3 regions of the Gryllotalpicola sp. genome follow, and region 3 is predicted to be linked to each of the others. Evidence: predicted binding sites of a transcription regulator. Region 3 holds the regulator's gene; each other region holds the start of a gene.
The links. Region 3 encodes HrcA, which represses chaperone genes, less so after heat shock. Its sites were predicted from a motif close to TTNGCACTCGNNNNNNNCGAGTGCNAA; they were not measured.
Positions count from the first base shown of each region.

Region 1: the regulator HrcA is predicted to act here: its motif matches at 8,317-8,343, upstream of groES (co-chaperone GroES).
Region 2: the regulator HrcA is predicted to act here: its motif matches at 6,244-6,270, upstream of M7D61_RS08570 (Hsp20/alpha crystallin family protein).

Region 1 covers NZ_DAIEII010000006.1:24,317-34,719, forward strand. The annotation lists gene coaA (type I pantothenate kinase) at 1-679, opposite strand, end outside; gene glmS (glutamine--fructose-6-phosphate transaminase (isomerizing)) at 749-2,587, shown strand; gene M7D61_RS00795 (holo-ACP synthase) at 2,587-2,949, shown strand; gene alr (alanine racemase) at 2,942-4,072, shown strand; gene tsaE (tRNA (adenosine(37)-N6)-threonylcarbamoyltransferase complex ATPase subunit type 1 TsaE) at 4,117-4,539, shown strand; gene tsaB (tRNA (adenosine(37)-N6)-threonylcarbamoyltransferase complex dimerization subunit type 1 TsaB) at 4,553-5,170, shown strand; gene rimI (ribosomal protein S18-alanine N-acetyltransferase) at 5,167-5,619, shown strand; gene tsaD (tRNA (adenosine(37)-N6)-threonylcarbamoyltransferase complex transferase subunit TsaD) at 5,616-6,683, shown strand; gene M7D61_RS00825 (DUF4190 domain-containing protein) at 6,688-7,080, shown strand; gene M7D61_RS00830 (class I SAM-dependent methyltransferase) at 7,091-8,287, opposite strand; gene groES (co-chaperone GroES) at 8,429-8,725, shown strand; gene rarD (EamA family transporter RarD) at 8,789-9,697, shown strand; gene M7D61_RS00845 (ABC transporter substrate-binding protein) at 9,820-10,403, shown strand, end outside.
Region 2 covers NZ_DAIEII010000070.1:571-10,545, forward strand. The annotation lists gene M7D61_RS08540 (FKBP-type peptidyl-prolyl cis-trans isomerase) at 1-134, shown strand, start outside; gene M7D61_RS08545 (glycosyltransferase family 2 protein) at 228-977, shown strand; gene M7D61_RS08550 (alpha/beta fold hydrolase) at 962-1,873, opposite strand; gene M7D61_RS08555 (aldehyde dehydrogenase family protein) at 1,878-3,260, opposite strand; gene M7D61_RS08560 (amino acid transporter) at 3,353-5,242, shown strand; gene M7D61_RS08565 (alpha/beta hydrolase) at 5,211-6,170, opposite strand; gene M7D61_RS08570 (Hsp20/alpha crystallin family protein) at 6,334-6,780, shown strand; gene M7D61_RS08575 (NADP-dependent oxidoreductase) at 6,850-7,758, opposite strand; gene M7D61_RS08580 (S9 family peptidase) at 7,794-9,920, shown strand; gene M7D61_RS08585 (6-phosphofructokinase) at 9,950-9,975, opposite strand, start outside.
Region 3 covers NZ_DAIEII010000027.1:23,320-33,722, forward strand. The annotation lists gene M7D61_RS03755 (16S rRNA (uracil(1498)-N(3))-methyltransferase) at 1-591, opposite strand, end outside; gene dnaJ (molecular chaperone DnaJ) at 600-1,703, opposite strand; gene hrcA (heat-inducible transcriptional repressor HrcA) at 1,703-2,713, opposite strand; gene M7D61_RS03770 (DUF4870 domain-containing protein) at 2,819-3,169, shown strand; gene hemW (radical SAM family heme chaperone HemW) at 3,162-4,388, opposite strand; gene M7D61_RS03780 (acyl-CoA dehydrogenase C-terminal domain-containing protein) at 4,425-6,200, opposite strand; gene M7D61_RS03785 (DUF1990 domain-containing protein) at 6,305-6,946, opposite strand; gene M7D61_RS03790 (ATP-binding protein) at 6,946-8,115, opposite strand; gene lepA (translation elongation factor 4) at 8,143-9,996, opposite strand; gene M7D61_RS03800 (aminotransferase class I/II-fold pyridoxal phosphate-dependent enzyme) at 10,009-10,403, opposite strand, start outside.

The DNA of each region.
Region 1 (10,403 bases), on a different contig from region 3:
CGTCGACGTAGATCGAGAAGTCGAAGAAGTCGCTCACCGAGAGCGATCCGGTCATGGCCGGCTGCAGCACGTTGAGCCCCTCGACGATGAGGACCTCGGGGCGGTGCAGCACGATCTGGGCGTCGGGCACGATGTCGTAGACCACATGCGAGTAGTAGGGCGCGCGCACCTCGGACACGCCGCTCTTCACCTCGGTGAGGAAACGCAGCAGACGACGGCGGTCGTAGGACTCGGGGAATCCCTTGCGGTCGAGGATGCCGCGGCGCTCGAGTTCGGCGTTGGGGTAGAGGAATCCGTCGGTCGTGACGAGCTCGACGCGAGGCGTGCCCTCCCAGCGGCGCAGCAGTTCGCGCAGCACGCGGGACACCGTCGACTTGCCGACCGCGACGGAGCCAGCGACGCCGATGATGAACGGCACCTTCTCGGTGCGCTCGCCGAGGAAGTCGCTCGTCGCGCGATGAAGCTGCTGGGTTCCAGCAGCGTAAAGGTTGAGCAGTCGGGACAGCGGAAGGTAGACCTCGGCGACCTCGCGCATGTCGAGGAAGTCGCCGAGCCCGCGCAGCTGCACGACCTCGATCTCGGTGAGGGGCTGCGGAGTGTTGCGGGCGAGACGGGCCCAGTCGGCGCGATCGAGCGCGACGAAGGGGGTGGCCTGCGCCTGGAGCGCTGAATCGCCCATGAGCCCAATGCTAGGCGCTGCGGCCCGTGCTCCCAGGCAACGGCAGATGCCCGACGTAAACTCGGTCTGGTGTGCGGAATCGTGGGGTACGTCGGCCGCGAGCGTTCCCTCGAGGTGCTGCTCGGGGGCTTGAAACGCGTCGAATACCGGGGTTACGACTCCGCAGGTGTCGCCGTCATCGACCCCTCGGGCGTGCTGCACGCGGCCAAGCGCGCCGGCAAGCTCGGCGTTCTTGAGGACGCGCTGCGGGCGCACCCCATTCCGGATGGAGCGACGGGCATCGCCCACACCCGGTGGGCGACCCATGGTGGCCCCACCGACGGCAACGCGCACCCGCATCTCGGCGATGATGGTCGACTCGCCCTCGTTCACAACGGCATCATCGAGAACTTCACCGAGCTCAAGACCGAACTCCTCGCCGAGGGCTTCGAGTTCGCGAGCGAGACCGACACCGAGGTCGCCGCGGTGCTGCTCGGCCGCGAGTACCGCCGGCTCGGCTCGCTCGTGGAGGCGTTCCGGGCCGTCGTCGGCCGCCTCGAAGGCGCCTTCACGCTGCTCGCGGTGCACCAGGACGAACCCGGCATCGTCGTCGGCGCCCGGCGCAATTCGCCTCTTGTCATCGGGCTCGGCGAGGGCGAGAACTTCCTCGCCTCGGATGTCGCGGCCTTCGTCGAGCACACGCGCAAGGCCGTCGCCATCGGCCAGGACCAGATCGTCGTCATCGCACCGGACTCCGTCACGGTGACGGATTTTGCGGGGAATCCGGCCGAGGTCGAGCCGTTCGATGTGACCTGGGACGCGGCAGCCGCCGATAAGGGCGGCTGGTCGAGCTTCATGCTCAAGGAGATCACCGAAGACCCGACCGCCGTCGCCGACACTCTGCTGGGGCGGGTACACGAGGGCGATGTGCGGATGCCCGAGCTCGACGGGGTGCTCGACGGCGTCGATCGGATCTTCTTCGTCGCCGCAGGGACGGCGGCGCATGCGGGCCGCCTCGGCGTCTACGCGATCGAGAAATGGGCTCGGGTGCCCGTCGACGTCGAGTTCGCCCACGAGTTCCGGTACCGCGATCCGATCCTCACGCCGGGGACGCTCGTCGTGTCGATCAGCCAGTCGGGTGAGACCATGGACACCCTCATGGCGGTGAAGTACGCCAGAGAGCGAGGCGCGCGGACGCTCTCGATCTGCAACACCCAGGGCTCGAGCATCCCGCGCGAGTCCGATGCCGCCCTCTACACGCACGCCGGACCCGAGGTGGCGGTGGCGTCGACGAAAGCATTTGTCGCGCAGATCACCGCGATCTACCTCCTCGGGCTCGAACTCGCCAAGCTGCGCGGCACGCTCACCGCCGCGGAGCGCCAGGCGCTGCTCGTCGAGCTTCAGGCGGTCCCTGGCAAGATGCTGCAGGTGCTCGAGACCCACGAGAGGATCGCGGAGCTCGCGCACTGGATGGCGGACACACGGGCCGTTCTCTTCCTCGGCCGGCACGTCGGCTACCCTGTCGCGCTCGAGGGGGCGCTCAAGCTCAAGGAACTGGCCTACATTCACGCCGAGGGATTCCCGGCGGGCGAGCTCAAGCATGGGCCGATCGCGCTCATCGAGCCCGGTATCCCCGTGTTCGTCGTCGTGCCGAGCCCGCGCGGCGACGCGGAGCTGCACAAGAAGGTCATCTCGAACATCCAGGAGATCCGCGCCAGGGGCGCGCGCGTCATCGCGATCGCCGAGCTCGGCGACGTCGCGGTGCTGCCGTTCGCCGACGAGGTGCTGCCCATTCCGCTCGCCGGCCCGTTCTTCGAGCCGCTGCTCGCCGTCGTTCCGCTGCAGATCTTCGCCCTCGAGCTCGCGAGCGCCAAGGGGCTGGACGTGGACCAGCCTCGCAATCTCGCCAAGAGCGTCACGGTCGAGTAGTGATCGCGGGCATCGGGGTCGACATCGTGGACCTCGCGCGCTTCGAGGAGCAGATCGCGCGGACGCCGAAGCTGCTCGAGCGGCTGTTCGCGGAGAGCGAACGTGCCTTGCCGGTGCGATCCCTCGCGGGGCGATTCGCCGCGAAGGAGGCTCTCGTCAAGGCCCTGGGCCGCCGTGATCAGGGGATGCGCTGGGCCGACATCACCGTCGTCAACAACGAGCACGGCGACCCGGACTTCGAGTTGCGCGGCGACGCGCCTGCGGTGGTCGCCGCGCAGGGCATCCGGAGACTGCACCTCAGCATCACCCACGACGCCGGGGTGGCGTGCGCCTTCGTCGTCGCCGAGGGCGCGGATGCCTGAGCCGGTCTTTCGGGAGGCCGTCATCGACCTCGGTGCCATCGCGGCCAATGTGCGCGCGCTGCGCGCGCTCGTGGGAACCGAGCACCTCATCGCCGTCGTCAAGGCGAACGCGTACGGGCACGGCGCTGTCGCCGCAGCGCGTGCTGCGCTGGCTGGCGGAGCCGACTGGCTTGGAACGGCTGACATCGCCGAAGCGCTCGAGCTGCGCGAGGCGGGCATCGAGGCGCCGATCCTGGCGTGGCTTCACGCCCCGGGCGAGACATTCGCCACCGCGATCGACGCCGGCATCGACGTGGGCCTCTCGTCGCTCGACCAGCTCGAGCAGGTCGCGCGGACCGCGGGCGCAGCGCGACGACCGGCGCGCGTGCAGCTCAAACTCGACACGGGGCTCAGCCGCAACGGATTCCCGCGCGCCGACTGGGAGAGCGCCCTCGCCCGGGCCGCCGAGCTCGGACTCGGCCGCGAGGTCGACGTCGTCGGGCTGTTCACGCACGTCTCCAATGCGACCATCGAGGACGACTCCGAGGCGCTCCGGCGATTCGACGAAGGGATCGCGCTCGCCCGCGAGCTCGGCATCGAGCCCGACCTGGTGCACGCGGCCGCCTCCGCCGCGGCGATCCGGCAACCCGAATCCCGTTACACCGCGGTCCGCCTCGGCATCTCGATCTACGGACTGTCGCCGTTTCCCGCGCAGGCGAGCGCCGCCGACCTCGGGCTGCGCCCCGCGATGACGCTGCGCGGTCGCGTTGCCGCGGTCAAGCGCGTCGCGGCGGGTACCCGCGTCTCGTACGACTACACCTACGAGTGCGAGAAGGACACCACGCTCGCTCTGGTACCGCTCGGCTACGCCGAGGGCGTGCCGCGCGCGGCATCGAATCGGGCCAGGGTCGCCATCGCCGGTGCGACCCATCCCGTGGCGGGGAGGATCGCAATGGACCAGTTCGTCGTCGATGTCGGGGATGCCCCGGTCGCCGTCGGCGACGAGGTCGTGCTCTTCGGCGACGGCGCTCTCGGCGTGCCCACGGCGGAGGACTGGGCCGAGGCGGCCGGAACGATCAACTATGAGATCGTCACACGCGTCGGCGGCCGTGTGGCGCGCAGCTACCGCGGGCTGGAGCCGTGACGGACTCCCTGCTCGGCACCCACTCCGTCGCCACCGCGGCCGAGATGGAGGCGCTGGGCCGCCGTCTCGGCCGGACGCTGGGCGCCGGCGACCTCGTGGTCCTCAGCGGGCCGCTGGGCGCCGGCAAGACCACGCTCACGCGCGGCGTCGGCGAGGCGCTCGGAGTGCGCGCACCCATCACGAGCCCGACCTTCGTCCTCGCCCGCACCCACCCCTCGCTCGTCGGCGGGCCGGCGCTCGTCCACGTCGACGCGTACCGGCTCGCGAGCGCTCGCGAACTCGACGACCTCGACCTCGACTTCGTTGGCTCGGTCGTCGTCGTCGAATGGGGTGCGGGGATGCTCGACGGCATCACCGACGAATGGATCGAGGTGCTCATCGACCGTCCGGCCGGCCAGGCGGCGGGCGCAGCGGTCGAGGTCGGCGGCGACGAACCGCGCACCGTCGCGATCGTGCGGCGCCCCTAGGTAGCGTGGGATCGTGCTGCTCGCGATCGACACCTCCGCCGGGACCTCGGTCGCCGTCGTCGACGGCGGCAGGGTGCTCGCCGAGGTCGGCTCGGCCGAGACCATGCGCCACGCCGAAGTGGTGGGGGATGCCATCGCCGAGGCGCTCGCGGTGTCGGGAATCCCGATCGCGGCCTTCAGCGGGGTCGCGGCCGGTATGGGGCCGGGCCCGTTCACGGGGTTGCGCGTCGGCATCGCCGCCGCGCGGGCCTTCGCCTTCGGCGCGGGCAAGCCGGTCCTGCCGCTCGCCAGCCACGACGCCCTCGCGTTCGAGCGCTACCGCGCCGGCCACGCGGGGCCGCTCCTCGTCGTCACCGACGCTCGGCGCCGCGAGGTGTACTGGAGCCTCTACGGGGGGGTCGACGAGTTCGGCATCCCGCTGCGCAGCGGTGGACCGGGACTCAGCCGGCCCGACGAGCTGCCGCACCGCGATGTGCCGCGGTTCGATGCCGCCGCGTGCTCGGCCGGGTCCCTTGGAGTGCTCGCCGGGCTCACCCACCTGCACCAGCGGGCGTTCGCGAAGGACGAGGCGCTGTACCTGCGCTCGCCGGATGTGACCCCGTCGAATGGACCCAAGCGGGTGACCGGATGACCGCGCTCCGCCCCGCGTCCAGCGCCGACCTCGACGAGATCATGGTCATCGAGAACACGGTGTTCGGCCTCGAAGCCTGGAGCCGCCAGGGGTTCCAGGCCGAATTGGAGAGCGACTTCGGCAACTACCTCGTCGCGGTCGACGACGACGGAGCCGTCATCGGCTACGTCGGACTGCGCGTCGTTCCCGGCAGTGGCGACGGCGACATTCAGACCCTGGCCGTCGCCCAGACCGCTCGCGGCCGCGGGCTGGGCCGCGGCCTGCTCGAGGCCGCGCACGAGCGCGCCGCCGAGCTGGGGGTCCGGCAGATGTTCCTCGACGTGCGCGTCGACAACGCGGTGGCGCAGAGCCTCTACCGCTCCCTCGGCTACGAGGTCGTCGGCACCCGGCCCGGCTACTACCAGCCGTCGAACACGGATGCCTACACGATGAAAGCGACATTGCGGTGAGCGAATCTGATCCGCTCGTGCTCGGCATCGAGACGAGCTGCGACGAAACGGGTGTCGGCATCGTGCGCGGCACCCGGCTGCTCGCCAACGCGATCGCCTCGAGCATGGACGAGCACGCCCGCTACGGCGGCGTCGTCCCCGAGGTCGCCGCCCGTGCGCACCTCGAAGCCCTGATCCCGACGCTGAAGGAGGCGCTGGCGACGGCATCCGTCGACCTCGCCGACCTCGACGCGATCGCCGTGACGAGCGGTCCGGGACTCGCCGGCGCGCTCATGGTCGGCGTCGGCGCGGCGAAGGCGCTCGCCGTCGCCCTCGACACCCCGCTCTACGCGGTCAACCACCTGGTGGGGCACGTCGGCGCCGACGTCCTCGATGCCGGCGGTGGCCCGGGCCACGCGATCGACGCGCCGACCATCGCGCTGCTCGTCTCAGGCGGCCACACCAGCCTGCTGCACGTGCGCGATCTGGTCAGCGATGTCGAACTGCTCGGTGAGACCATCGACGATGCGGCGGGGGAGGCCTTCGACAAGGTCGCGCGCGTCCTCGGCCTGCCCTACCCCGGCGGACCGCAGATCGACCGCGCGGCGCAGGGCGGCGACCCGGCGGCGATCCGCTTCCCGCGCGGGCTCAGCCTGCCGAAGGACCTCGAGAGGCACCGCTACGACTTCTCGTTCTCGGGACTCAAGACCGCCGTCGCGCGCTGGGTGGAGCAGCGCGAGGATGCCGGCGAGAGCGTTCCGGTGGCCGACGTGGCGGCGAGCTTCCGCGAGGCCGTCGCCGATGTCCTCATCTCCAAGGCCGTCGCCGCCTGTCTCGATCGCGGTGTGCCGCGCCTGCTCCTCGGGGGTGGCGTCGCCGCCAACGCCCGGGTGCGCGAGCTCGCACAGCAGCGCGCGGACGCTGCCGGGCTGACCCTGCGCATCCCGCACCTTTCGCTGTGCACGGACAACGGGGCGATGATCGCTGCGCTTGGTGCGCAGCTCGTCATGGCCGGGCACGCGCCGTCGACCCTCTCGTTCGGCGCGGATTCGACCTTGCCTGTCACCGAGATCCAGGTACGGTAAGAGGGTGTCTGACTCGGATCAGCCGCCGCAGTTCCCCGCGTACTCGCCGCCGCCGTATGGCCCGCCGGGCGGGTATCCGCCGCCGCCCGGGTTCTATGGGCCGCGCACCAACCCGCTGGCGGTGATCTCGTTCATCGCTTCGCTCGTCGGGGTCGTCGGCCTCATTCCTATCGCGGCACCTATCGCGGGCGTCATCCTCGGGCATCTCAGCCTCTCCCAGATTCAGCGCACCGGCGAGGGCGGCAGGGGGCTCGCACTCGCGGGCGTCATCATCGGCTACGCCGCGATTGCCCTGGGGATCATCGGGATCTTCCTGCTGCTCTTCGCGTTCGCGGTGTGGATCCCGTGGGCTGCCCTGGAGTCGCCGGGGCCCCCTCCGAACTACGCCACCCCGTAGCAGCCCTCGGTCAGACCCGCGCGACGAGCAGTGCGGTATGCCGTCCGGCGACGCGGGTGAGAATGATCGTCGCGGGCAGGGTGCCGCGCAGCCTGAGGCGCTGCCGCAGCACCGCCGGATCGACGTCGACACCGCGCTTCTTGATCTCGAGAGGCCCGACGCCGCGCGCGCGCAGAGCAGCTCCGAGAGCCTTTTCGGCGAAGGGCAGCTCCTCGACTACCCGGAAAGCTGTGGCGAACGGCGTCGCAGCGAGCGTCTCGCCGCTGAGGTAGGCGATGCCCGCGCCGACCGGGTGGGCGTCGAGCCGGCGCGCCAGATCGCCGATGAGACGGGCGCGGATGACGGCGCCGTCGGGTTCGTACACATACCCGCCGAGCGCGCCGACCTCCTCATCGGGGGCGTCGCTCGCGCCGGTGAGCTCGCTCGCGCCGGATCCCGCCACGACGAGCGCCGCCCGCTTCACACCGCCTCGTGCCAGCGCCCCGAACCAGAGCCCGAGCTCGACGACGGAGCCGTCGACGGATACCCACTGGGCCTCGGCATCCGCCGGGATGGCGTCCCGGTCGAAGGCCGGCCCGAGCTTGACCCCGGTGGGGACGCGCGTGGCGGTGGCGAACACCGAGCCGAGCGCGGGGGAGTAATCGGATGGATCGGTCAACCGTCGGGTGTCGGTGTGCCCGGCGGTGCGCCGGGCCGGGTCGAAGAACACGCCGTCGACCCGCGCGAGGTCGAAGTCGGCAGTGTCGCCGTGCTCGACGACAGCGTTCTCGAAGGGAGCGAGGTTGTACGCCGCGATGGCGGCGGTGACCTCGTCGCGTTCCACCGCGATGACGGAGAGTCCGAGCGCCGCCATCGCGAGCGCGTCGCCTCCGATGCCGCAGCCGAGATCCGCCACGCGTGACAGGCCGGCTGAGCGGAAGCGCGCGGCGTGGCGGCCGGCGACCGCGAGCCTGGTGGCCTGCTCGAGGCCGGTGTCGGTGAAGAGCATCCGTGCGGCGAACTCGCCGAACTTTCCGTGCGGCCCACCCGCCTTGGCGCGCAGCTTCGCCTGGGTGAGAACAGCTGCCACGAGGCCTGGCGGATGTCCGGCGGTGCGCAGCGCGGAGACGAGCTTCACGACATCGGCTTGCGACGAGTAGGGTGGCAGCTCGTCGAGCAGGTCGAGGCCGGTCGGGCTCAGCAGCTCGACGAGCTCATCGCGATCCATCCGACCGCCTCACCTGATGACGTCAACGTTTGGCACTCGCGTTGCGGGAGTGCCAGTCCTCGGCCTACACTCGCTTTAGCACTCTCCATGCGAGTGTGCTAACCCGTGTCTTGAAGTACACCGTACAAGAAAGAGGTCACCGTGTCGGTCTCCATCAAGCCGCTCGAAGATCGCATCGTTGTGAAGCAGGTCGAGGCAGAGACGACCACCGCGTCGGGTCTCGTTATCCCCGACACCGCCAAAGAGAAGCCGCAGGAGGGCGAGGTCGTCGCCGTCGGCCCCGGCCGCATCGACGACAACGGCAACCGCGTTCCGCTCGACGTCGCCGTCGGCGACAAGGTCATCTACTCGCGCTACGGCGGCACCGAGGTCAAGTACGGCGGTGACGACCTGCTGGTCCTCTCAGCCCGCGACGTGCTCGCCATCGTCGTCCACTAGCCGCATCACGCTGCGAAACGCTTCAGGCCCGGGCCATGCGCCCGGGCCTGAAGCGTTTTGGGGATGCCCTCCGACCTGACCTCTCAACGTCGTCCGGGAATCGCGTACGGCCTCGGCGCGTACTTCCTCTGGGGTCTGCTGCCGATCTACTTGCAGCTGCTCGCCCCCGCGGGCGCGTTCGAGATCGTCGCCTGGCGGGTTCTTTGGTCGATCGTGCTCTGCGCGGGGCTGCTCACCGTCACCCGCACCTGGGGCAGCTTCTTCGCCGTCTGGCGCACGCCCAGGCTCTTCGGCCTGCTCGCCGCCGCGGCCGCCATCGTCTTTGTCAACTGGCAGGTGTACGTCTACGCCTCGACAACGGGCAAGGTCACCGAGGCGGCGATGGGTTACTTCATCAACCCGCTCGTCACGATCGTCCTCGGAGTCGTCTTCCTCGGCGAGCGCCTGCGCCGCCTGCAGTGGCTCGCCGTCTCGATCGGCCTCGTCGCCGTGGCCGCGCTCGTCGTCGCCTACGGGCAGTTCCCCTGGATCGCGCTGTCGCTCGCCTTCTCGTTCGGGTTTTACGGATTGCTCAAGAGCAAGGTCGGCGCCAGCGTCGACGCCGTTTCGGGCCTGCTCGTCGAGACGGTGTGGCTCGCCCCGGTGGCCGCCGGGGTGCTGGGCCTCATCGCGGCGTTCGGCGGCGGCGTGACCTTCGGCACGGCGGGGGTTTGGCACGCGGTGCTGCTCATGCTCGCCGGCCCGGTGACGGCCGTCCCGCTCTTGCTCTTCGCCGCGTCGGCGCGCCGCATCCCGCTGGTGTGGACCGGTCTCATCCAGTATCTGACGCCGATCATGCAGCTGCTCGTCGGCGTGCTCCTCCTCCACGAGCCGATGTCGGCGGCTCGCTGGACCGGCTTCGCGCTGGTGTGGGTCGCGCTCGTCTTCATCACGACGGATGCCGCGACGGCGAGCCGGAAAGTCACAACTTAGCCTCACATGACCAGCTGTTACACGATGTCATGCGACCGAAACATAACGTGAGTAACTTGCGAAGAACCGGCGGATGCACCCCGCCTTCCTGCCCATCAATCACATGAAAGGCTCCCCCCAACGTGAGTACTCTCTCCTCGCGCGGCAAGGCGGTGGCCGGCGCAGCCGGTGCCGTCGCCCTTGCGCTCTTCCTGGCGGCGTGTTCGTCGTCGCCGTCGTCCTCGTCCCCCTCGGGGTCGACCGGCGCTGCCGGCGCTGCCCTTCCGGCCGCCTCGGCCCCCGCGGCCGGCGAGGACTCGTCGACCAACTTCGTGCTCGGCACGTTCCTCCCGCTGACCGGCCAGCTGGCCTCGCTCGGCCCGGCCGCCGTCGCCGGAGCCGGCGAAGCCTTGTCGGAGATCAACGCGGCCGGCGGCGTCAACGGCAAGCCGGCCCGGGTCATCTCGGTCGACTCGGGCGACGCGACGGCGTTGCAGACCATCGCCGAGCCGAACATCAAGAAGCTCATCAGCTCGAAGGTCTCCGCCATCCTCGGTGCCGAGTCCTCGGGCGTGACGCTTGACGTGCTGCCGACGGTCGACGCGGCGGGCATCGTCATGTTCTCGCCGGCGAACACCTCGGACGCTCTGACCGGCGCCTCGAAGTGGTACTTCCGCGACCCGGTGCCGAACTCGGTCGAGGGCAACGTCCTCGGCGCGCAGATCGT
Region 2 (9,975 bases), on a different contig from region 3:
AGGGTATCCCCGGCATGAAGGTCGGCGGCCGCCGCAAGCTCACGATCCCGCCGCACCTCGCGTACGGCCCGGCCGGCGGCCACCCGCTCGGCGGCCAGACACTGATCTTCGTCATCGATCTGCTCGGCGCCTGACACTCACTCCAGAAAACCTTGCCGGTCCTGATGCGCACTATCAGGTAATCTCAAGGTTCGAGAGGAGGTCGTTCGTTGACCACCTTGTCCGTAGTGATTCCGGTATTAAACGACGGTGAGATGCTTCGACGCGTCCTTGCGGATCTCGCCGCCCAGACCCGCCCCGCCGACGAACTCATCGTCGTCGACAACGGCAGCACCGATGACACCGGCGACGTCGCCCGAGGAGCCGGTGCGATCGTGCTCCTCCAGCCTGTCAAGGGCATCATGTCGGCCGCGGCGACCGGCTACGACGCCGCCACCGGCGATGTCATCGCCCGCCTCGACGCCGACTCCCGCCCATACCCCGACTGGCTCGAGCGCATCGAGCGGGAATTCGACTCCTCCCCGGCGATCGGCGTGCTCACCGGCCCCGGCGACTTTTACGGCGCGCGCGCCTGGGTGAACTGGATCGCCGAGCACCTGTACATCGGCGCCTATTTCAACGTGGTCGGGCCATGGCTGACGAACGTGCCCGTCTTCGGTTCGAACTTCGCCATGCGGCGCTCGGTCTGGCAGGAGACGAGCCCCCTGGTGCATCGCGATACACCGCACGTGCACGACGATCTCGACCTCGCACTCCACCTTCCGCTCGACGTCGTCACCCGCTACGACCACACGCTCCGCGTCGGGGTCTCGGCGCGTCCGTTCGACTCGTGGTCGGGACTCTGGCAGCGTGTCGCATGGGCCTTCGTCACCTTCAAGCTGCACTGGCCGGACGCCAGCCCGTGGGCCCGTCGGGCTGCTCGGCGGCGCCTCTTCCGTGCCGAAGCTGCAAAGAGGCAGGACTACTTGTCGCGCTGAGCGCTCTCGGCGGCGGCAGCTCGCTCGAAGAGCCGCAGCATGTCGAAGGCGAGTTGGTTCGGCGTCCTCTCGCACGGACTGTGGCCGGTGCGGTAGACCGCGAGCTCGGCGCCGATCTGGTCGGCATATTCGGCGTGCAGCGCGACCCGCCAGAGATCGTGCTCGCCGGTGGCGACGAGAGCCGGGATGCCGGAGTCCGCTACCGCCGCCCGGAGATCAGGAGCGTCGAGCATCGTGACCATCATGTCGTCGACGCTCTGGCGGCGGGTGACGCGCAGGCGGTTCACGACGAAGTCGAACCGCGCCCGGTCGACCTTGTTCTTGTTGGTCGTGATGCCCCAGCGCATGAGACCGCCCGCCTGGTGTGCCGTGAGGAACGGCGCGAGGAACCCGACGACCTTGACCCTGCGGAAAGTGTTGCCCACGGCCGGCGGGGTGGTGAGCAGCGTGAGGCTCCGCACCAGGTCGGGGCGCGTGGCGACGATCTGCTGTGCCACGATCCCGCCGTAGCTGTAACCGAGCACGTGCGCGGCATCGCCCGCGGCAAGGAAGGCAAGGACATCGGCGACGTGCATGTCGAAGTCGTAGCGGCCGGTCGCAAGCGACGGCCCGGCGTCGGCCGACTCGTACTGGCCGGCGAGATCGAACGTCTGCACGAAGTAGCCGGCCTCGGCGAGCGGCGGGGCGAGCAGGACGAAGTCCTCCTTCGAGCCGGTCGCGCCGGGAACGAGCACGACGCGCGGGTTCGCCGGGTCGCCGAGCGACCAGCCGGCGAGCGACCCGCTGGGTGCCTCGAATCGGAACGGCGCCGCAGCCGGATCGGGTGCGGCCCAATCGACCTCGGCGATCTGCGCGTCGAGGCCTTCGGCGTAGGCTCGGGTTTCGGCCAGACTCATCTGCTCACAGGACTTTACTCAGGATGCGCCTGACGAGTGAGTCTTTAGCCGCCGTGTACGGCGGCGAAACAAGCTTCATGGTGTCGGGCCTGAGGGGCTTCGAGAGCACCGCCTTCTCATGGCTGAACGTCGTCAGCGATCGCCTGCCGTGGTACGCGCCCATGCCGCTCGAGCCGACACCGCCGAACGGGAGACCGTGCACGCTCAGGTGAGCGAGGGAGATGCCGAAGCCGAGGCCGCCCGAGCTCGTTTCGGTGATGAAGCGGCGCCTGGTGCGCTTCGAGCCCGTGAACACGTAGAGCGCGAGCGGCTTGTCGTGCGCAGTGATGTAGGCGATCGCCTCGTCGACCCCGCTCACAGTGACGAACGGCAGGATCGGCCCGAAGATCTCCTGCTGCATCACCGGCGCGTCGCGCGGCACGTCCGCGAGCACGGTCGGAGCGATGTAGCGCTCGGACTCCTTGAGGACGCCGCCGCTGACGCGCGTGCCGGCTCCGAGCAATCCGGTCAGGCGAGAGAATTGCCGCTCGTTGACTATGCGGCCGTAGTCGGGGCTCGCGCTCGCGTCCTCCCCGAAGAGCGCGGCCGCCGCAGCGGCGACCAGGGGCGCCAGGCGATCCTGCACCCGCTTGGTCGCAAGCACGTAGTCGGGCGCGACGCAGGTCTGGCCGGCGTTGACGAACTTCCCCCAGGCGATGCGGTCGGCGGCGGCCGCGAGGTCGACGCCGTCGTCGACGAAGGTCGGAGACTTGCCGCCGAGCTCGAGCGTGACCGGGGTGAGGTGCGTGGCGGCCGCAGTCATGACGATGCGGCCGACCGTGCCGTTGCCGGTGTAGAAGATGTGGTCGAAGCGCTGCTCGAGCAGCTCGGTCGTCTCGGGCACGCCGCCCTCGATGACGACGACCGCCGACCGGTCGAGGTATTTCGGAACGAGCCCGGCGATGGCATCGGCCGTCGCGGGGGCAAGCTCGCTCGGCTTGAGCGCGACCGCGTTGCCCGCGGCGAGCGCCCCGACGGCTGGGCCCAGCAGGAGCTGCACCGGGTAATTCCACGGCGCGATGACGAGGACGACACCAAGCGGCTCGAGCACGACCTGCGACCTGGCGGGCAGGATCGCCGATGGCGTCGGCACGGTCCTGGGACGCAGCCAGCGGCGCAGGCCCCGCAGCACCGCGTCGATCTCCGCAATGGTGAATCCGATCTCCATGAACTGGCTCTCGGTGGGGTTCTTGCGCAGGTCGGCGTGGAGCGCCGCTTCGAAGGTCGGACCGTTCTCGGCGAGCATCGCCCGGAGCGCTTTCAGCTGCGCAATGCGCCAGGCGAGCGGCTTCGTGCGGCCGGAATCGAACGCGGCGCGCAGCCCGGCCACGGTCTCGGGGATCGTCATATCGGCAATCTAAGTCGGTCGCGGCCTAGTCTGGCGTGGTGACGGGCGTTCCCACCAGGCGCGGACGGGCGAGGACCTGGCTCCTCGAGGGGATGACGGACATCCGTGGAACCCACCAGGGGCCGCACGCGGAAGTCGCCGAGAAGACGCACTCCTGGTGGCAGGTCATGAGCCTCACGGGCGTCGACTACTTTTCGACCCTCGGCTACCAGCCCGCGATCGCGGCGATCGCCGCCGGAGTCCTCTCGCCGTTCGCGACGATCGTGCTCATCGTGCTCACCGTCGGCGGCGCGCTGCCGGTGTACCGCAAGGTCGCCGGCGAGAGCTTCAAAGGCTCGGGTTCCATAGCGATGCTCGAGCGGCTGCTGCCGTTCTGGTGGGGAAAGCTCTTCGTCCTCGCGCTGCTCGGCTTCGCCGCCACCGACTTCATGATCACCATCACGCTGTCAGCGGCCGATGCCAGCGCCCACCTCATCGAGAACTCCTACAGCCCGGGGTGGTTCCACGGATTGCAGGTGCCGATCACCCTGCTGTTCATCGCTCTGCTGGGAGTGGTCTTCCTCAGAGGATTCCGCGAGGCCATCGGCATCGCGGTCGTCCTGGTGGGTGCCTATCTGCTGCTCAACGTCGTGGTCCTCGGCGTCGCTGCCGCGCACGTCGTGGGCCAGCCCATCCAGATCACCGACTGGTGGAGCGCCCTCACCACCCAGCACGGCTCATGGCTCGGCATCGTCGGCGTCTCGCTCATCGTCTTCCCCAAGCTGGCGCTCGGCCTCTCGGGCTTCGAGACCGGGGTGGCCCTCATGCCGCAGATCGACGAGGCTCCCGGCGACACGCCCGACAACCCGGTCGGGCGCATCCGAGGCACCCGGCGGCTGCTCACCACTGCGGCCCTCATCATGAGCGTGCTGCTCCTCACCTCGAGCCTGGCGACAACGATCCTCATCCCGCAGGCCGACTTCCAGGCCGGCGGCCCCGCCAACGGGCGCGCCCTGGCGTACCTGGCCCATGCCTATCTCGGCGGCGTGTTCGGCTCCGTATACGACCTGTCGACGATCTGCATCCTCTGGTTCGCCGGCGCTTCGGCGATGGCCGGACTGCTCAACCTGGTGCCGCGCTACCTGCCGCGCTACGGCATGGCCCCGCAGTGGGCGAGCGCGGTGCGCCCCCTCGTCCTCGTCTTCACCGCGATCGCGTTCCTCATCACGTGGATCTTCGACGCGAACGTCGACGCACAGGGCGGTGCCTACGCGACCGGCGTGCTCGTCCTCATCACGTCGGCGGCGGTCGCGGCCGCGATCAGCGCGCACCGGCACCGGCAAAAGGCAGCGATGGTCGCGTTCTGGATCATCGCTGCCGTCTTCTTGTACACGACGGTCGTCAACGTCATTGAACGCCCGGACGGCGTGCGGATCGCGCTGCTGTTCATCCTCGGCATCCTCGTCATCTCGGCGATCTCTCGGGCGCGCCGGTCGTTCCAGCTCCGCGCGATGTCGGTCCGATTCGACGACGCTGCGCTCGCGTTCGTGAGCGAAGACGCCGACAGTCGCGACACGGTGCGGCTCGTCGCCCACGAGCCCGATGTCGATACCGAGCGGGAGTACCGCGACAAGGCGCACGATGAGCGGCGATTCAGCCACATCCCGGCCGGTGAGCCCATCATCTTCCTCGAGGTGCTGACGACGGATGCCTCCGATTTCGCCGAGGACCTGGTGGTCCACGGTGTGACGAAGTACGGCTACCGGGTGCTCCAGGTCGCGAGCAACGCGGTGCCGAACGCCATCGCATCGGTGATGCTGGAGATCCGCGACCAGACCGGGGTCGTGCCCAACATCTACTTCGAGTGGACCGAGGGCAACCCGATCTCGAACATGGCGAAGTTCCTCCTCACGGGCACGGGCGAGATCGCCACGATCACCCGCGAGGTGGTGCGCGAGGCGGAGCCCGATGCTAAACGCCGACCTGACGTGCACGTGAGTTGACGAACGCCTGCAGCCTCGAGTACACCGCGCGGGATTCCGGAAGCCGGGCGTCCTGCTGCCAGGTGTGCTCAGCACCTTTGGCGTCCCAGCCGTAGACGAGCACGTCGACGGGCACGCCGAAAGCCTTGGCGCGGTCGATGAAGTTGAGGTTCGCCCGGTAGAAGATGTCACGCTCGCTGGTGGTCACGAGCACGGGCGGGAACGACTCGTCGATCCACTCCAGGGGGGAGAGCCAGCGTGCCGCCTTGCGCAGCGAAGCCCCGCGGCCGCCGCCCGGGATCAGAATCCGCACGAAGCTCTCGCCCATGATGAACCCCCGCTCGAACACCTCGGAGAAGTCCATCGCCCCGCAGTGCAGTACCAGGCCGAGGATCTGCTCGCGGCGGATGGCGGGGGTGAACTGGTAGTAGTCGACGAGTTCGTCCCGGGATGTCATCGCGGCGAGCAGCGCGACGATCTGTGCTCCCGCCGAGTCCCCGCCGAGCACGATGCGCTCGGGGTCGCCGCTGTATTCGCCGATGTGGCGTTCGACCCAGGCGAGCGCGATGTCGAGGTCGAGGAGCATGTCGCGCAGGTGGAAGCGCTCGAAACGCCCTGCTCGGCGATAGTTGACGTTGACGACGACCATGCCGGAATCGGCTTGCACGGCGCAGTATTTCGTCAGTGGCGCCTTGTCCCCTGAGGTCCAGCCACCGCCGTGGACATAGACGTAGACGGGCAGCGCCCCGGGTGCATCCCGCGGCCGCAGGACGTCGAGGCAATGCTCGCGCATCCCGTCGCCGACGTAGTCGACGTCGAGCGTGTAGTCGACCGTCGTGATGGGCTCGGCGTTGAACCTGCGGTTTTCGAGGGGCGCAGCGGCCCCCATGGCCATGCGCCACAGCCACACCGGCACGGGGAAGAGCGCCTTGCGGCCGGATGCATTCACACGTTGAGTATGCGCAGCCGAAACCCAGTGCTCGCCGGGAGCGGGCTGTGCCCCCGCTGCACCGCGGAAATATTTAGCACTCTCCACCGTTGAGTGCTAACCTGAACGTAGTTGAGTCACCCCGACTCAACTCTTCAGTTGAACACGAAGGAGCTGATGATCTATGGCAACGCGCTTTGATCCAATCCGTGATTTCGAGTCGCTTGCGGGCACGTGGTTCGACCGTCCGGCCGGCCCGCGCCGCATGCCGATGGACCTCTACCGCGACGGTGACACCTATGTGCTGACCGCTGATCTTCCGGGTGTCGACCCGGGTTCGATCGACATCGACGTGGACGGGCAGCTGCTCTCCATCCGCGCTCAGCGCACCCTTGCCACCGGCGAGGGCGTGAAGTGGATGGTCCGCGAGCGCACCGGCGGCACGTACCTGCGCCAGTTGAGTCTGGGCGAAGGCATCGACAGCGACCGCATCTCGGCGGACTACGCCAACGGCGTGCTGAGCATCACCATCCCGATGAGCGAGAAGGCCAAGCCTCGCAAGATCGCCGTGACGGCGACCGCCGAGGGCGTCGAGCACGCCGTCGCAGGACACGGCCAGGCCGTCGGCTAAAGCGACAGCGCCGCCACCTCGCAGACACCCGCCGCCAGAAGGCCGGTTGTCCGCGAGGCGGCGGCCTCGCTATGCCCCGAGGTCGAGGAGCACCTTGCCGCGCACGTGTCGGCCCATGAGATGCGCATACGCCTCGCGGATCCGCTCCAGCGGGTACTGCGAGTCGATGGGCAGTTTCAGCTCGCCGCTCGCGACGAGGTCCGCGAGCCGCGCGAAGTCGTCCGGCGACGCCTGCTGAGCGCCCGCCCCGACGGCATCGCGGTACCCGCGCGCCGCGATCGTGTTGATGCGGCTCAGCGGAATGCCGAGTTCGAGAGCCGCGTCGATCGACTCCGGTCCGTGGTTGTCGAGCGCAGCCTGATAGCCGCCGGGTGCGGCCTCCCGCAGCCGCTCCACAAGCCCGTCGCCGTACACCACCGGCGTCACCCCGAGCGCCTCGAGGAACGAGTGGTTGGCCTCGCCGGCCGTGCCCACCACGCTCGCCCCCGCGCGCAGCACGAGTTGCGCCGCGAGGATGCCGACCCCGCCGGCGGCCGCGCTGACGAAGACCGTCTCACCAGGCTGCGGATCGATCGCCGCGACAGAGGCCCACGCGGTGCGGCCCGCGACGCCCAGCGCGCCGGCGAGCTCATAGGCGAGGCCCTCCGGCTTGCGGACCACGACCGAGCCGGGGTCCGCGATGACGAAGTCGCCCGCCCCCTGGTGGCGGATGGCCCCGAGCACCGCGTCGCCGACGGCGAAGCCCGTCGCACCCTCGCCGACCTCGTCGACATCGCCCGAGAAATCCTGCCCGACGCCCGACGGCAGGACGACGCCGTAGTCGCCGAGGCCGCCGAAGATCTTGTAATCGATGGGATTGAGGCCGGCGAAGCGCACCCGCACGCGCATCTGGCCGGGGCCGGGATGCGGCTCCGGCAGATCGACGACCTCGATGACGTCCGGACCGCCGAATCGGTCGTAGCGCGCGAATCTCGCCATACGGCCACTGTAGGCACCTCGGCTAGCGTTGTGGCGTGCCGGATTCCGCTGTCATTCCCCCTGTCGCCGCGAAGATCCCTCTCCGGCGCCTGCACCACGGCGACGCCGTCATCGACGACTACGAGTGGCTGCGCGACAAGGACTACCCCGAGGTCATCGCCCACCTCACCGCCGAGAACGCCTACACCGAGGCGCGCAATGCGCACCTCGAACCGCTCCGCCAGGCGATCTTCGACGAGATCAAGTCGCGCACGAAGGAGACGGACCTCAGCGTCCCGGTGCGCGAGGGCGGCTGGTGGTACTACTCGCGCTCCTTCGAGGGCAAGCAGTACGGCGCGAGCTGCCGTGCGCCTATCGCCGCGGCCGACGACTGGACGCCGCCCTCCCTCGCGGATGTCGCCGCCGACGAGCCGGCGCTGCCGGGCGAGCAGGTGCTCTTCGACTCCAACGTCGAGGCCGCGGGCAGCGACTTCTTCTCACTCGGCAGCTTCGATGTCAGCGAGGACGACCGGCTCCTCCTCTACGGCGTGGACGTCGAGGGCGACGAACGCTACACGCTTCGGATCCGCGACCTCGCGACCGGCAAGGATCTCCGCGACGAGATCCCAGGCACCGCGGCCGGCGCGTTCTTCACCCCCGACAGCCGGCACGTCGTCTACCTCACCGTCGACGACGCCTGGCGCCCCGACACCATGTGGCGGCATGAGGTCGGCACCCCCGCCGATCAGGACGCCGAGGTGTTCACCGAGCCCGACGAGCGGTTCTGGCTCGACGTCGGGCTCACCCGCTCCAAGCGGTACCTCGTCGTGTCCGCCGGATCGAAGATCACCAGCGAGGAATGGCTCATCGACGCCGCTGACCCGGCCTCGGAACCGCACCTCGTGTGGCCGCGCGAGGACGGGGTGGAGTACGAACTCACGCACGCCGTCGTGAAGGGCGAGGACCGGCTCCTCATCCTGCACAACAAGGGGGCGCTGAACTTCGAGCTCGTCGACGTGCCCGCCGACAACCCGCAAGCCGAGCCCCGCGTCATCCTGCGCCACGACCCCGCCGTGCGCCTCGAAGGGATCAGCGCGTTCCGGGACCGCATCGTCGTCGAGTACCGTCGCGACGGGCTCTCGCGTCTCGGCATCATCGAGCTCGACGCGGATTCCGGCTACGGCGAGCTCCGCGAGATCGCCTTCGACGAGCCGCTCTACGCGGTGCACGCCGACAGCAACCCCGAATGGGCGCAGCCGACGATCCGCCTCGGCTTCGGCTCCATGGTGACGCCGTCGACGGTGTACGACTACTCCCCCACGACCGGCGCGCTCACGCTGCTCAAGCAGCAGCCCGTGCTCGACTACGACCCGGCGCACTACGAGCAGCGCCGCGAATGGGCGACGGCGGGCGACGGCACCAGGATCCCGATCTCGCTCGTCTACCGCCGCGACCTCGTCGTGCCCGGAACGCCCGCGGCTCTCGAGCTCTATGGCTACGGCGCCTACGAATCGAGCACGGACCCGTACTTCTCGGTGCCGCGGCTGTCGCTGCTCGACCGCGGGGTCGTCTTCGCCATCGCCCACGTGCGCGGCGGCGGCGAGCTCGGCCGGCAGTGGTACGAAGACGGCAAGCTGCTCGCGAAGAAGAACACCTTCACCGACTTCATCGCCTGCGTCCGCCACCTCGTCGACGCCGGATGGACCGCCCCCGACCGCCTCGTCGCCGAAGGCGGGAGCGCCGGCGGGCTGCTCATGGGCGCGGTCGCCAACCTCGCCCCGGAGCTTTTCGCCGGAATCCTCGCCGGTGTGCCCTTCGTCGATGCGCTGACGTCGATCCTCGACCCGGATCTGCCGCTCTCGGTCGTCGAGTGGGACGAGTGGGGCGACCCGCTGCATGACCCCGCGGCGTACGCCTACATGAAGTCGTACTCGCCGTACGAGAACGTGCGGCCGGGCGTGAAGTACCCGCCGATCCTTGCGGTGACGAGCCTCAACGACACCCGGGTGCTTTACGTCGAGCCGGCGAAGTGGGTGGTGAGGCTGCACGAGCTCGGGCAAGACGCGGAACTCAAGATCGAGATGGTCGCCGGCCACGGCGGAGTGAGCGGCCGCTACAACGCGTGGAAAGAGCGCGCCTTCGAACTCGCCTGGCTGCTCGACCGGCTGCGCTTGGCGGACTGACGCACGACACCCCACAAGGCGGCGGCGCACTAACCGAACAGCAGTTTCGCCTCCT
Region 3 (10,403 bases):
GCCTTCGGGCCCGACGACGAGCAGGATTCCGCGCCCGTCCGGCTGGAGCGAGGCGAGCGGCTCGCGCGCATCCGGCTCGAGGACGACGAGACGCCACGAGGATGCGAGTACGCCCAACTGCGTCGTCGAGACGAGCGGCAGCACCTCGGGCAACCACGGGCGCACGGCCTGTTTGGACGCCTCCCGCGCGATCGCCGCCCAGCGTTCGCGGCCCTTCTCGGCCTTCTCGCCGCCCCACCGAGGCACCGAGCGCTCGGCCTGCCAGGGGATGACGACGTCGATGCCCAGCTCGGTAGCGGCCTGCACGGCGAGCTCGTCACGGTCGCCCTTCGCCAGTGCCTGCGCGAGTGCGATCTTGACCGTTGGTGCAGCCTGCTGCTCGACGGAATCCACCATGAGCTCGACGGCCGAGGGCTGTACCGAGGTCGCCCGGGCGCGCACAACGAGACCACGGCCGTTTCCCACCATGAGCTCATCGCCGACGCGGGTGCGCGCGACCTGAGCGGCGTGTCGCGCCTCGGAGCCGGTGAGGCGCACCGACGCGCCGATGCGCGTCTCCGCCAGCGTCTCGTCGAGGTAGAAGTTGGCCACGGGACGCCTCAGAGGAAGCGATCGCGGAGCTTCGCGAAGAGCCCCTGCTGGAACCGGGCGAGGCGCGGGGCGGCATCCTTGCGGTGTCCCTTGAACTGCTCGATGAGCTGCTTCTCGGCGGCGGCGAGCTTGGTCGGGGTGATAACTTGCACACCGATGCGCAGATCACCGCGACCGCTTCCGCGCAGATGCGTCACGCCCCGGCCTTTCACCGTGATGACGTCGGCCGACTGCGCGCCCGGCTTGAGGTCGACGTCGACCGGACCGTCGAGCGCTTCGACCATCGTCTTCGCACCGAGGATGGCGTCCGCCATCGACACCTCGAGCGTCGCGAGCAGATCGTCCCCCTCGCGGCTGAACACGTCGTCGTGCTTGACCCGGATCTCCAGGTAGAGGTCGCCGTGGGGACCCCCCGCCGGGCCGGCCTCGCCCTTGCCGGAGAGCTGCAGGCGCAATCCGGTGTCGACTCCGGCGGGGATGTCGACCGGGATCGTCGTGTGGGCGCGGACCCTCCCCTGGCCCTGGCAGGTGGCACAGGGGGTCGCGATGATGGTGCCGTAGCCGCGGCAGACCCCGCACGGACTCGACGTGACGACGTTGCCGAGGAGCGAACGCACCTGGCGCTGGACGTGACCGCTGCCGCCGCAGACATCGCACGTCACGGGCTGGGTGCCGGGCTGGCAGCAGGTGCCGCCGCAGGTCTCGCAGACGATGGCGGTGTCGACCTCGAGATCGCGGTGCGCCCCGAAGATCACCTCGGCGAGCTCGACGTCGACACGCAGCAGCGCGTCCTGCCCGCGCTCGGCGCGCGAACGCGGCCGAGCGCCGGCCGACCCGCCGCCCCCGCCGAAGAACGCGTTGAACACGTCCTCGAAGCCGAAGCCCTGCGTGCCGCCGAAGCTGCCGGTCTGCCCGCCGCGGTCGTACTGCTGGCGGGATTGCGGGTCGCTGAGCACGTCGTAGGCGTGGGTGACGAGCTTGAAGCGTTCCTCCGCATCGTCGCTGCCGTTGACATCGGGATGCAGTTCACGGGCGAGCCTGCGATACGCCTTCTTGATCTCGTCCTGGCTGGCGTCGCGTTCGACTCCGAGGACCTCGTAATGGTCCGCCACTACTCCCCCAGCAGCCGACTGAGATAGCGGGCGATCGCGCGCACCGCAGCCATGTTCGATGAATAGTCCATGCGCGTAGGTCCCAGCACACCCAGCCTGCCCAGACCTCCGCCGTAGTCGCTGGTGAGCAGCGAGGTCTCGGCGAGGCCGACCGCGACGTTCTCACGCCCGATGCTCACCGCCACCCCATGCTGCTCGCTCGCCATCTCGCCGAAGATCTTGAGCAACTCGACCTGCTGCTCGATCGCCTCGAGCACCGGATAGATGCTGCCCGAGAAGTCGTGCTCGGTGCGCACCAGATTGGCGGTGCCGGCCATGAGCAGACGCTCCGACCGGGTCGACTCGATCTCGGCGACGAGCGCGGCCGCAAGCTCCGCAGCGAGAGGGCGCGACGCGGACTCCACCGAGTCGGGGAGAGCCTCGAGCAGTGCCGCAGCATCCGTCATCGTCGCGCCGGTGACAGCGGCATTCACGGCGTCGCGCAGCGCATGGAGCGCCTCGGGGTCGATCTCGGACGAGGTCTCGACGACGCGCTGTTCGACCGAGGCGTTGTCGGTGATGAGGACCGCGAGCAGCCGTCTCGGCCCCATCGTCACGAGCTCGATGTGCCGTACCCTGGCGCGCGACAGTTGCGGGTACTGCAGCAGGGCCACCTGGTGGGTGAGCTGGGCGAGCGCACGAACGGTGCGCGCCAGGACGTCGTCGATGTCGAGGCTCTCGCCGACGAACGCCTCGATGGCATTGCGCTGCGCGCTCGTGAGCGGCCGCACCTCGTCGAGCTGGTCGACGAACACCCGGTAGCCCTTGTCGGTCGGGACGCGACCGGCTGAGGTGTGGGGGGCGACGATGAGCTCCTCGTCCTCGAGCGCTGCCATGTCGTTGCGGATGGTCGCGGCCGAGACGCCGAAGGCGTGCTTGTCCACGATGCTCTTCGAGCCCACGGGCTCGCGCGTCGCGACATAGTCGTGGACGATCGCGCGGAGCACCTGCAGCCCGCGTTCCGAGACCATGGCGCCCCTCTCGCTAGCACTCCACCATTCTGAGTGCCAATCGTAACGCCACCCGATGGCAATCCGCCGTTGCCCGCGGGCACCCGCCACCGCTACCTTGGCCGCATGACCTACACGCGACCCGCGTCGCCCCTCAATCCGGCGGACGAGAAGATGTACGCCATCCTCACCCACGTGCTGGGAATCTTCTTCAGCTTCATCCCCTCGCTCATCACGTTCCTGGTCTTCAAGGATCGCGGGCCGTTCCTGCGCCAGCACAGCGTCGCCGCGCTCAATTTCCAGATCACCATGGCCATCGCCTATGCGGTCGGGTGGATCCTGACGGCGATCTTGATCGGCGGCTTCATCGTCGCCGCGGCCGGCATCCTGACCCTGATCTTCAGCATCCTCGCCGCGGTCGCGGCGAGCCAGGGCCGCCCGTACACCTACCCGCTGTCCATCGCGTTCATCAAGTAGTCGTCAGGCGCCGCACGACGGCGTCGGCGAGCAGGCGGCCCTTTCGGGTGAGCACGATGCTCCCCGCCAGGGCCGCTTTCGCGTCGACGAGCTCGTCGGCGATGAGCCCGGCGACAGCAGTGCGCGCGGCCGTCGGCAGCTCGACGGTCGGGACGCCGTCGACAATGCGCGTGCGCAGCAGGATCATCTCCATACGGCGGGTTCCGGCATCCAGCGTCTCGCGCCCGACGGCGGGCGACACGCCCTGAGCGAGGCGCTGCGCATACGCGGCCGGGTGCTTCGCATTCCACCAGCGCACCCCGCCGATGTGGCTGTGCGCGCCGGGACCGACCCCCCACCAGTCGTGGCCGAGCCAGTAGCCGAGGTTGTGCCGCGAACGGTGCTCCTCGCCGCGCGACCAGTTGCTCACCTCGTACCAGCCATAGCCGGCCGCCCCCAGCAGCTCGTCGGCGAGCTCGTACATGTCGGCCTCGAGGTCGTCGTCCGGCCGACCGACCTCGCCGCTGCGGATCTGCCGGGCGAGCTTCGTGCCGTCCTCGACGATGAGCGCGTAGGCGGAGAGGTGATCGGGCTCGGCTGCGACCGCCGCGTCGAGCGAGGTGCGCCAGTCGGCGAGCGACTCGCCCGGGGTGCCATAGATGAGGTCGAGGCTGACGTCGAGGCCGGCCCGCCGCGCCCAGTCAACGACGAGAGGGATGCGCTCCGGGTCGTGCGTGCGCTCCAGCGTCGCCAGCACCCGCGGCACCGCCGACTGCATCCCGAACGAAACGCGGGTGAAGCCGGCGTCGGCGAGTCGCCGGAGATCGTCGGCGCCGACGGAGTCGGGGTTCGCCTCGGTGGTGACCTCCGCGCCGTCGGCGATGCCCCAGGCGCTGCGGATCGCGCCGAGCATCCGCGCGAGATCCGCGGGCGGCAGCAGTGTCGGGGTGCCGCCGCCGAAGAACACGGTCGCCGCCTCGCGCTGCGGCAGACCGGATCGCTCGAGCACGCCACGCGCGAACGCGATCTCGGCGCCCGCCTGCTCGGCGTAGTCGGACTGCTTCACCCCCCGCAGCTCGGTCGCGGTGTAGGTGTTGAAGTCGCAGTAGCCGCAGCGAACCCGGCAGAACGGCACGTGCACGTACACGCCGAGGTCGCGGTGCGTCGCGCCTTCGGCAGCCTGTGCGGGGAGGAGCCCATCCTCGGGCGCCGGGTCCGCGATGGGCAGGCTGCTGGGCATCAGCCGATCATCGCACGGCGGTGCGCCGCTGCTGTCTCAGCCGGCGAGCTGCGCCGGCGACAGGGTGTAGAGATCGCCCCTGCCGCGGGTGACCGCACCGAGCAACGCGCCCGCCGCCGGCAGAAGCTGCTCGGCGTGGAAGCGGGCGAGCACGAGTTTGGTCTCGGCGAACTCGGCGTCGCCGAGGTCCTTCGCCACGAGCGCCTCGCGGGCGAGCAGCCAGGCCGAGAGCACGAGGCCCCACATGCGCAGATACGGCGCCGAACCGGCGAGCGCCGAGTCGAAGTCGCCGCCGGCGCTTGTCTGCAACAGCCATCCCGTCGCCTTCTTCAGCGCGCCGAGGTTCGCGGCGAGACCCGAGCGGATGGCGGCGAAGCCCTCGCCGGCCGCTTCCAGGGTGCCGTCGATGGCGCCGATCTCCTCGAGGTACTCGAGCGCCGACTGCCCCTGACGGATGCCGAGCTTGCGGCCCACGAGGTCGGCGGCTTGGATACCGTTCGTGCCCTCGTAGATGGGCAGGATGCGCGCATCGCGGTACTGCTGCGCGATGCCGGTCTCCTCGATGAATCCGGCGCCGCCGAAGACCTGGAGAGCGGTCGAGGACAGCTCCACGCCGAGGTCGGTGCCGAAGGCCTTGCAGATCGGGGTGAGGAGGCCGACGATCTCGTCCTCGCGCTGACGGACGGCCGCGTCAGGATGGCGCTTCGCCCGGTCGCCGTGACCTGCGTTGAGCAGGATGAGCGCGCGCAGCGCGTCGAGCTGGGCGCGCTGAGTGAGCAGCATCCGGCGCACGTCCGGGTGCTCGATGATCGCCACCGGCTCAGTGCCGCCGACTGCTGTGCCCTGGATGCGCTCCTGGGCATACGCGAGCGACTTCTGGTAGGCGCGCGAGGCCACCGCGAGGCCCTCGAGGCCGACGGACAGGCGCGCGTTGTTCATCATGACGAACATGATCCGCATGCCCTTGTTCTCCTGGCCGATGAGGTAGCCCGTGGCGCGCTCGTAGGACATCACGCACGTCGGCGAGCCATGGAGGCCCAGCTTGTGCTCGACGGAGAGGCACTTCAGTGAGTTCGCCTCACCCAGCGAGCCGTCGGGGTTCACGAGGTACTTCGGCACGATGAAGATCGAGATGCCGGCCGTGCCTTCCGGCGCGCCCGGGGTGCGGGCGAGCACGAGGTGGACCTTCTGCTGGGTGAGGTCGTGCTCGCCGTAGCTGATGAAGATCTTCTGACCGGTGATCGCGAAGGTGCCGTCGCCGTTCGGCACGGCCTTCGTCGTCAGCGCGCCGACGTCCGATCCGGCGTGGGGCTCGGTGAGGTTCATCGTGCCCGTCCAGTCGCCGGCGACCATGTGCGGCAGATATGTGGCCTTCTGCTCGTCGCTGCCGTAGTGGAGCAGCGCGTCGACGGCGCCCTGGGTGAGCAGCGGAGCGAGCGAGAACGCGATGCTTGCTGAGGTGAGGATCTCCTGCAGCGCAAGGCCGGCCACGGCGGGGAATCCGCCGCCGCCGAACTCGTCGGGGAACTGCAGGCCCGTCCAGCCGCCGGCGCGGTAGGCGTCGTACGCCTCCTGGTAGCCCTTCGGAGTGGTCACGCTGTAGTCGGGATTCCACCTGGCGCCCTCGACGTCGCCGGCGCGGTCGAGCGGCGCGACCTTCTCGACGATGAATTCGCTCGCGGCGGCGAGGAGGTCCCTCACCGTCTCGAGGTCGGCGTGGCCGTAACCGGGCAGGGCCGCGATCTCGTCGTAGCCGACGATGTGCTCGAGGACGAAGGAAAGGTCATTGAGAGGGGGCTGGTAGTCACTCACCGTCCTGGTCTACTCCACGGAGCCGCGCGCTCACAATGACTTGGGCGCGTTCTGAAGCACCGCCGCGCCGTGCCTGCCGCCCGGGTGCGGAACGGCGCCAGAGGTCAGCCGACAGCAGGGTGGAGCGCGCGCAGGAAGCGCGTCGTCAGCGTGCGAAAGACGCTCCGGGTGATCGGGGTCAGCAGACGGTAGAGCGGCCCCGACGCCCGCGAGAACGCGCGGATGGTGAACCAGACGCTGTCGTCGGCGAGCCAGTCGAGGAAGAACGCCTCCTCGCCGCTCGCGGGATGCCCCGCCAGCGTGCCATAGGCGAAGCCGAACCGGCGCGGCTCGTCGATGACGTAGACGACGCGCACCGGGGAATCCACATGGAAGGGGCCGACGCCGAGCCTCAGCACCGCGCTCACCCCGTTGGCGACGTTCGGCTGGCCGTCGGGACCGTACACGATCTCGGGCGGCGCCTCGGGCGCGACGGGGGACCCGGATTCGTCGTACCGCAGCCCCGGGTACTGCTCGCCCGTGCCTGCGGTGACGTCGCGGACCTCGAGGCCGGCGCCGCGCTGGACCTCCCAGGCGAGCATTGCTTCGCGCGATGCCGCGAAGCGCTCGGCGCCGGAGCCGAGCCGGATGCTGCGTTCGATCGGGCGGAAGCCGCGCGGCGGGTACTGCAGCAGGTCGGAGCGCTGCGTGGCCCCGACAGCGCCGTAGGTCACCGGGATGTCGACGAATGTCGCGCGCCGCGCCATCACAGGACGTCCTCGCCGGTCAGCGGGAGCAGGGCCGACACCGTCGCGCCGCCGCCCGGCCGGCTCGCCAGCGCGAGCCGGCCCCCGCGTGTCGCAAGCCGCTCTTCCAACCGCTTCAGCCCGCTCGGCACCGCTGCGGGGTCGACGCCGTCTCCGTCGTCGTCGACCTCCACCTGCAGCACCCCCGCCGAGTCGACGGCGAGGGAGATCCGGAGCGCGGTCGCCTTCCCGTGCCGGAGGGCGTTCGTGACGGCCTCCTCGAGAACCCGGATTGCGAGGATCCGCAGCTCGAACGGCAGCCCCCCCGGGGTGGCGGTCTCCGCCACGGCGACGGACTCGTCGATCTGCGTCGTCACCGCGATGCTCGGCGGGATCCGGCCGATGAGGATGCGGGCCGCGTGCACCAGCCCGAGGTCGATGCCGACCGGGAAGAGCATCCTGCTCACATCACGCACTCCCTGTTCGCGGAGCCGGTCGAGCTCATCGCGCACCCAGCCGAGGTCGCGCGCGATCTCGGCCTCGCGGGGGTCGTCCTGCGCAAGCTTCTCCGCGGTATGGGCGAGATGAATGTTGAGCATGACGAGCTGCTGCTGCACGGTGCCGTGCAGCCCGTCGGCGACATCGCGACGAACCCGCAACTCCTCGTCCCGAAGCGCCTCCAGCGCAGAGGACGCCACTCGCGCCCGCTCCGCCGAGGTGCGCTCCTCCTGCACCACCCGGTTCTGGAACTCGGCGAGGGCGAGAGCGGTCGTGATCGAGAACGCCGATGTGATGGACGCGGGGATGACGTCGAGCAGCAGCGCACCCGTGTCGCCGAAGGCATGCACGCCGAAGTCGACCTGCAGCGCACCCCGCGCCACCGCTGCGACGACGGACGCCCCGACGAGGAACGCGATCTTCGCCGGCCACGGCATTCGCCGCATCGGCACGAACCAGGCTGGGACGACGATGAGGAGCGAACCGCAAATGTTCGCGAGCAAGCGCGGGCCGATGGGAATGGATTCGCCCCGAATCTGCAGCACCGCCGATTGAAACGCCGACCCGGCGGCGAAGATCGCCAACGCGGCCGCGGTGGCGACGAAGAATACCCTGCGATAGCGCCGGTCGTCCCGGCGCTCGTCCGGCGCCGCGTCGGAGCGCCCCCTGGGGCGCGGCACCGTTCGCGTCATCGTCGTGAGGACCGGACCCGGAGGTCGCTAGTCCTTCTCCTTGCGTTCGGCGGTGTCGCCCGAGAGCGCGGCGATGAAGGCCTCCTGAGGAACCTCGACGCGCCCCACCATCTTCATGCGCTTCTTGCCCTCCTTCTGCTTCTCGAGCAGTTTGCGCTTGCGTGTGATGTCGCCGCCATAGCACTTTGCGAGGACATCCTTGCGCATCGCGCGGATGGACTCGCGCGCGATGATCCGCGCACCGATCGCCGCCTGCACCGGCACCTCGAACTGCTGGCGCGGAATGAGCTCTTTGAGGCGGCCCGTCATGAGCACGCCGTAGGCGTAGGCCTTGTCGCGGTGCACGATCGCGCTGAAGGCGTCGACCTGCTCGCCCTGCAGCAGGATGTCGACCTTGACGAGGTCGGCCTCCTGATCGCCCATCGGTTCGTAGTCGAGACTGGCATAGCCCTGGGTTCGGCTCTTGAGGTGGTCGAAGAAGTCGAAGACGATCTCGCCGAGCGGCATGGAGTAGCGGATCTCCACGCGATCCGTGCCGAGATAGTCCATGCCGAGCAGCGTGCCGCGGCGGCTCTGGCAGAGATCCATGATCGTGCCGACGTAGTCCTTGGGGGCGAGGATCGCCGCGCGCACCACCGGTTCGCGCACCGTCTTCACCTTGCCGGTCGGGAACTCGCTCGGATTCATCACCGCGATGGTCCGGCCGTCGTCGGTTGTCACCTCATAGACGACACTCGGCGCCGTCGTGATGATGTCGAGTCCGAACTCGCGCTCGAGGCGCTCGGTGACGATCTCGAGGTGCAGCAGGCCGAGGAACCCGCACCGGAACCCGAACCCGAGCGCGACGGAGGTCTCGGGCTCGTAGTTCAGTGCCGCGTCCGAGAGCTTGAGCTTGTCGAGGGCCTCGCGGAGATCGGGATAGTCGGAGCCGTCGATCGGGTAGAGACCGGAGAACACCATCGGCTTCGGGTCGGTGTACCCGGCCAGCGCCTCCGTCGCGGGGTGGTGGGCGTTCGTGACGGTGTCGCCGACCTTCGACTGGCGGACGTCCTTGACGCCCGTGATGAGGTAGCCGACCTCGCCGACGCCGAGACCCGCCGTCGGGGTCGGCTCGGGCGCGCTCACGCCGATCTCCAGCAGCTCGTGGTGCGCGCCGGTGGACATCATGACGATGCGCTCGCGCGCGGCGAGCTGGCCGTCGACCATGCGCACGTAGGTCACGACGCCGCGGTAGGCGTCGTAGACCGAGTCGAAGATCATGGCGCGGGCAGGTGCATCCGCCCGGCCCCTCGGCGCCGGGACCAGTTCGACGACGCGATCGAGAAGCGCCGCGACACCCTCGCCCGTCTTGCCGGATACCCTCAGCACGTCATCGGGCGAGCCGCCGATGAGATCGGCGAGCTCGCGGGCGTACTTCTCGGGCTCGGCAGCGGGCAGGTCGATCTTGTTGAGCACCGGGATGATGGCGAGGTCGTTCTCGAGCGCGAGGTAGAGGTTCGCGAGGGTCTGCGCCTCGATGCCCTGCGCGGCATCCACGAGGAGGATCGCACCCTCGCAGGCCGCGAGCGACCGGCTGACCTCGTAGGTGAAGTCGACGTGGCCGGGCGTGTCGATCATGTTGAGGGCGTACGCCTGACCGCCGGCCGCCCACGGCATCCGCACCGCCTGGCTCTTGATGGTGATGCCGCGCTCCCTCTCGATGTCCATGCGGTCGAGGTACTGCGCGCGCATGTCGCGGTCGGACACGACGCCGGTGAGCTGCAGCATCCGGTCGGCGAGCGTCGACTTGCCGTGATCGATGTGCGCGATGATGCAGAAATTGCGGATGCGCGCGGGGTCGGTCGCGGCCGGGACGGGACCGACATTCGTGCGGGGTGACATGACCTGTCGATTTTAGGGTGCCGGCAGAGCGTTCACGCCGAGCAGGAGGTCGTCCGGGCTCGCGGCGGCGCAGAGCCGGATCCAGCCCTCGCCGGCGGTGCCGAACGCGCTGCCCGGCGCGACGGCGACGCGCGTCTCGGAAAGGAAGCGTTCCGCCCAGGCCTGCACGTCGCCACCGGAGACATGGCTCACGTCGACCCAGAGATAGAACGCACCCTGCGGCGCGAGGTAGCGGATGCCGCGCTCGTCGAGGATCGCCGTCGCACGAGCGATGTTGCGGCGGTAGTGCGCGGCCGCCTGCTCGACATGGAACTGGTCGCCCGTGATCGCCGCGATCGCCGCGTACTGCGCCGGCTCGTTCACGCACGAGATGACGCCCTCCTGAACCCGGCGCATCACGTCGACGA